Regions from separate parts of the Peribacillus sp. NPDC046944 genome, predicted to be linked through region 1. Evidence: riboswitches for the same ligand, from Rfam matches in the RefSeq annotation. Region 1 holds a riboswitch; the other holds the start of a gene.

What was found. A riboswitch is a leader RNA that binds a small molecule or an ion and turns the genes downstream of it on or off. The one in region 1 is predicted to bind S-adenosylmethionine.
Region 2: another riboswitch for S-adenosylmethionine. It lies ahead of ACQKIC_RS20625 (5-methyltetrahydropteroyltriglutamate--homocysteine S-methyltransferase); the one in region 1 lies ahead of mtnW (2,3-diketo-5-methylthiopentyl-1-phosphate enolase).

Annotation. Positions count from the first base shown of each region.
Region 1 covers NZ_JBNNML010000007.1:10,404-13,544, forward strand. Annotated here, with positions in the region: gene mtnW (2,3-diketo-5-methylthiopentyl-1-phosphate enolase) at 1-1,200, opposite strand, end outside; SAM riboswitch class I at 1,357-1,514, opposite strand; gene ACQKIC_RS13975 (pyridoxal phosphate-dependent aminotransferase) at 1,630-2,814, opposite strand; gene ACQKIC_RS13980 (carbon-nitrogen family hydrolase) at 2,915-3,141, shown strand, end outside.
Region 2 covers NZ_JBNNML010000023.1:461-3,601, reverse strand. Annotated here, with positions in the region: gene ACQKIC_RS20630 (PTS transporter subunit IIC) at 240-1,277, opposite strand; SAM riboswitch class I at 1,494-1,593, shown strand; gene ACQKIC_RS20625 (5-methyltetrahydropteroyltriglutamate--homocysteine S-methyltransferase) at 1,678-2,781, shown strand; gene ACQKIC_RS20620 (hypothetical protein) at 2,818-3,141, opposite strand, start outside.

The DNA.
Region 1 (3,141 bases):
AAGTTCCTCATCTTCCTCAGCCGCGATTGACAATGATTTTCCGGAAAGGACAGCTTCTACTGCGGAACGGAAGGCCTTAGCTCCGCCTTTTGCACCATCCGGATGACCATGGACGCCCCCACCAGCATTGATCACACTTTCTATCCCAAAATCCTTGATGAGATCTGGAACCATGCCAGGATGGATACCTGCCGATGGAACCGGGAAAGTCCTTTTCCAAGATGTTTCATTTCTCGTCAATCCTTCAGCAATCGCCAATGTCTCTGCTTTATCGAGTGCCACATTTCCGTATGGAGAGGGAAAGAGGGATAAATCTGCACCTGATATCCTCACCAGTTTTCCAAGGAGAAGCGGATAGCTGAGTCCATAAAATGAAGATGAAGCTAATGCTCCGCTATATGCCGGATGAGCCATGATCGGTAAGTTGATCCGGTCATTTTCGCGTAAAGCCTGTAGAACATCCAATCCATATGTATGAACATTAAATAACAAGGCATCTGCGCCGGCTTCGGCTGCCAGTTCAGCTTTATCCAATAGTTCTAGTGTTTTTCCTGACAGGTTCACAGCATATAAGGTTCGATGTCCCGTTGTCTCATAGATACCTTTCAAAATGGCCTTTCCGGTTTTGACTCTATCGATGAAAGGCGTCTGATCTTGGTCAAAAAGAATCTCATCGTCCTTGACAAGATCGACTCCTCCCAATGCCTGTTGCTCCAATTGTTCATTATGAAAGGCGAGGTCTCGACCTAACACACCTTTAAAAATACTCATCACTAGGGGGCGGTCAAACACATCAATTTTTTCCCTGATCCCACTAATTCCGAATCGAGGACCTGGAAAGGCTTTTTGAATATCGCCGACAAAGTCCAAATCCATCAATTTGATTTCCCCATCCAATGACAATTTACCGAATACTGTCGTCAAGATAGCCGGTAGATCATTAGAAAAATTACCTGCCGGGTAGGCAATCCTGATTGTTGAACGGTACACTTTTTGACCGAAATAGAGATTAACTCGCTCTTCTTCGGGAAGGGGTGTTACGGAAACTACCCTACCTTTATGTTTTTCCAGTTGCTGTTGTACCAAGTGAGGAAGTTCAGTCCATGTCCCTACAGTCAATCCTAACGCAATGCCTTCTGCTTTTTTCTCATGCTCTCCTTTGAAGTCATGAAGTAAATACGTAGCGATTATTTCGCTCATCTGATCACTCCCAATACGTAAAAGTCATTCTTAAAGTTGTCATTGTTGGTCTTTCCTTTAACAAGCTTCTAACCATCTGCGAACAAAGTTGCACTCCAATTCTCTGTTAAAAATGTAAAAGCCCCTTCCTAAAGAAGAGGCTTTGAAAAAGCCATCTTCTTATCTCCCAGCTCTATAGCTGCAAGAATTAGCACCGTGCCTTACGGAATCAATAAAATGATCCGGCGGTATTATCTCCGCCCCATTTCACAATGGTATTACAGTCGGTTGCTGGGCTTCATCGGGCTAGTCCCTCCACCTGCTCAAAATAAGAAAATGCTATTATATTTTCGTTTATGTATCTTAACTAAAAATTTAGAATTCTTTTTTATATTCTTTCACGCAATTCATACTTTGTCAATAGGTATAATGTTCAAACTATTCAATATCTCACTGATTTTCTTTGAATATATTCAATGTACGAATTCTTTCTACCGCTTCTTGGAGTCTGTCTTCTGAAGTGAGAAGTCCCACCCTGACGTATCCTTCACCAAATTCACCGAAACCATTTCCTGGTGCAACTGCTACATGGGCATGTGCCAGTAAATGATCTGCAAAGCTCGCTGAAGTATATCCTTCAGGGACCTTTAGCCAAGCAAAGAAGGAAGCATCTGGAGCCTGTACATCCCATCCAATGGATCGTAACCCTTCGATAAATACATTTCGTCGTCCTTCGTACATGTTCACGAGTTCCTTCACACACTCTTGTGAATCCAGTAAGGCGCATGCCGTGGCTTCTTGTATTGCGGGAAAAAGGCTGACGTAAAGATGATCCTGCAATAATTCAAGCGATTCGATGACACTCTGGTTGCCAACCGCAAAGCCAACCCTCCACCCCGCCATGTTATATGTTTTAGAAAGGGTGTAAATTTCTATCCCCACTTCTTTTGATCCTTCTGCTTGAAGGAAGCTTACCGGTTTTTTCCCATCGAACCCAATTGCACCATATGCGAAATCATGGACCACACATATCGAGTGTTCTTTTGCCATGGAAACCGTTTCTTCGAAGAATTCTGCTGACGCCGATGCTCCTGTGGGATTATTGGGATAATTCAAGAACATCATCTTCGCTTTGTCAAAAACCTCTTTATCTATTTCCTTATAATCGGGAAGAAAATCATTTTCTTCGGTCAAGGGCATAATTTCCGTTTTAGCTTGGGCTAACGCTACACCTGACAGGTAATCTGGATAGCCCGGATCAGGCACTAAAATTGTATCGCCTGGATTCAACAAGCATTGCGGTAATTCGACTAGACCAGCCTTTCCACCGAAAAGAATCGCCACTTCCGTTTTAGGATCTAGCTTGACGCCATATTCACGTTCATAAAAGAGGGCCGCAGCTTCTTTTAAATAGGGAAGCCCCCTAAAAGGAGAATATTTATGATTCATGGAATTTCCTGCTGCTGTCTGCAGGCTCTTCACGATATGTTCAGGAGTCGGTTGGTCTGGATTTCCCTGCCCAAGATTAATGACATCCTTGCCTTCTGATGTTATGTTATTAACTTTTTCGACTAAAGAAGCAAAAAACTGCTTTGGAAGCTCTTGAAGAAGTCTGGATTTTTCGAATTGCACCATCTTTGCACCTTCTCTGAAATTTCTTGAAATTATAGTCACAAATGATATATGTTTATCTTAATCTTGTAAAGTACTTTTTTACAAATGGAGGTTTTAAATGATGAAATGGAAAATCGCCTGTTTACAAATGGACATTGCCTTTGGACAGCCAGATATAAATTTCCAGGTGGCAAAACAATGGATTGAAAAAGCTGTACAGTCTAAACCGGACATCGTCATGCTGCCGGAACTATGGACAACCGGCTATGACTTAACGAGATTACATGAAATTGCAGACGAAGAAGCAGCACAAACCATTACCTTTCTAAAAGCCCTTGCAAAAAAACA
Region 2 (3,141 bases), on a different contig from region 1:
TATGGCTCTTTCTATTTTCTTCTTCAACCGATGCGATGTCCAGCTTGCCTCTATAAAGAAGGTAAGTGGAATCGTTTAGACGTGTATTTATCCTGAGTAAAGTGGATGAAATGAATCCTAGCCATCATCAGATACCGCAGATTCTAGATTTAAAAGTTGAAGTACCCTTGAATTAGCCTCCTCATCAAAAGAAGCAGCCAGAGCTAAACGCCTGACTGCTTCTTTTATTTGGTTTCCTTTTATTCAAAATGCAATGTGTAGTCGTCTGCTTTAATCCATTTTAATTTCTTCGAGAAAACGTAGATTAGCACAAGGTTCAACACAATCGGAAGAATGAAGAAAATGATGACCATGATGGATATGTTACTGAAAATCCATCCGCCTTCCGCCAGTTTCATGTAGTTCAAGGGACCGACCAATCCCGATAAACCAAATCCAGCACTATATGGGGTCCCTTGTATGTTTAACAAACCTGCCAACGCACCAAGAATAGCTGACGTGATTAACATGGGAAACGCAATTTTCGGTTTCATGAAGAAATTCCTCATTTGAATCTTAGGGGAACCCAACACATGGGCTAAAGCCGTCCCTAATGAATTCGCTTTGTAGCTTGCAATGGCTAAGCCAACACCAGCTGCCACGATGCCTAGGTTGGCCGCACCAGATCCTATCCCTGAGAGCATAATGACCGTCGCTACCCCAACCGTTGAAATGGGCGATAAGATAATAAGACAGAAGATAACGGAAATAATGGCTCCCATCAAAATGGGTTGCAAGGACGTCACGTTAGCGATGCCGACTCCTAATAGTCCCGTAGCGGATTTTACGTATGGCAGAATGAAGTATCCAATCATGCCTGGTACCAAGATACTTAAAGTCGGCATCAAGAGAATCGCATACGCCTTTAATTTGTCGCCAATTAATTGCAGGAACAATACGGTCAATGCCGCGGTAATTCCGGTATTGATGACAACGCCAATCCCATTAAGGGCAAATAAACCGTCAGCCGTTTTCTGGATGGCACCACTTCCGACCATGGCCGCTATCCCGATACTGGCCGTTTGAATGGATGGTAGCTTGAACGAAATCCCGACCATCACCCCAATCATGACAGGTAACAAACTCATCACGAAAACGGTGATATCGAATATATGCTGTAACACGGGAAAATGTGGAATCAATAGTTTAAGTATTTCCCCTAACAAAGCATTCGGAATTAATGAAACGACAATCCCTATGCTCATCCCCGTTAATAATTTATTAAAAAAATCTCTCATCTGAATAATCCCCTATCTCGCTGTAATGTACACAATTATAAGAAATATTCTGACAATAGTCAAAGGATTTTTTTAATACTTCACCGCGAAAGTGTATAAAAGTATTTAAACTAAGAGAAACTCACTTTCTAATAACGCTTATATTCTAAATTATCTGTTTTCTATTGACCTTTATTAATACTACCTGTATAGTCGTAATTAATTGAATAGTTCATTTTCTTATCCAGAGAGGTGGAGGGACTGGCCCTTTGATACCTCAGCAACAGACTTTACTGTACTGTGCTAATTCCAGAAGTGTTCAACTTGAAGATAAGAAGAGAATATAAGCATTGCTGATTATACCTCTTCTTTTTTTAAAGAAGAGGTTTTTATATTTTAATAAGGAAAGTAGGAATCTACCATGTCTATCACTTTAACGAAAGCTCCATTCAAAGCCGACCACGTAGGAAGTCTATTAAGACCAGAAAGTATACATCTGGCAAGAAAGCAACGGAAAGAAGGAATCATTACCGCAGAACAATTACGCGACGTTGAAACGAAGGAAATCAAGCGTATCGTCGATAAGCAAATAGAAATCGGTTTAGAGGCAGTGACTGATGGGGAATTCAGACGCACCTGGTGGCACTTTGACTTCTTGGAACATTTAAATGGAATCGAAGGGTATGTCACGGAAAAAGGCCTCACCTTTGATGGAATTGAAACAGAACGTTATAACGTTCGGAATACAGGAAAAATTTCTTTCAACCCAGATCACCCCTTTATTAAAGACTTTATTGAGTTTAATGAAATCGTGGACGGACGGGCTGTGGCGAAACAAACCATCCCTAGCCCCAATCAATTATTTGCGGTAGGGGTCCATAATGAAGAAATCTATCCTGACATCGAAGACTATGCAAAAGATATTATCAAAGCCTATCAAGATGCTTTACAAGCCTTTTACGATGCCGGTGTACGTTATTTACAATTAGATGATGTATACATAGCCAGGCTTTCCGCTCCGGACTTCCAGTTCAAAGAGGGGAATTATACAAGGGAACAATTAATCGATTTAGCATTGCGCGTGATTAATGGGACGTTGGAGGGAAAACCAGAGGATTTGGTTGTCACGACTCACCTTTGTCGTGGAAATTACCAATCGACTTGGGCTTTTGAAGGCAGCTATGCCCGTATCGCCCCAACTCTATTGGCCAAGGAAAATGTAGATGGATTTTTCTTGGAATACGATGATCATCGTTCAGGGGATTTTAAACCATTAGAACACATTCCAAATGACGGCGCACAAGTCGTTCTTGGTGTGGTTACTTCGAAGAATGGCGAACTTGAAGATAAAGAAACCGTTAAATCACGTATTAAAGAAGCGGGACAATTCGTGCCACATGAACACTTGTGCTTAAGCCCTCAATGCGGATTCGCTTCCACACATCTTGGCAACAAGCTAACGGAAGATCAGCAATGGGAAAAGTTAAAGTTCGTTGTGGATGTCGCCAAAGAAGTCTGGGGATAAGAACAAAAAGGGACGAGCCTATGCTCGTCCCTTTATTCAACAACATCGATCGTCCTCATCCTCTTTCTTCCCTACTACATCATCTGTCACCTTATCATCGAGCTGGTTCTTCAATGTCAATTCTGCCGCCTTTCCATCACTTGGCGACCCATCGGAAAAATACATCGGAAATAAGGAAAAGAACATAATATAGAAAGAGAAATATATGAATTGATACCAGAGGACCGATTTCTCCAAGATCCCCTGATAAACCAAACTATATATCAACAACATGCTAATTAGGTTAAAGAGGGCTCCCCCTAGATAAATCAAACTATTCGTGAACTTATTATCATATTTTAATCCCTTGAACTCACAATG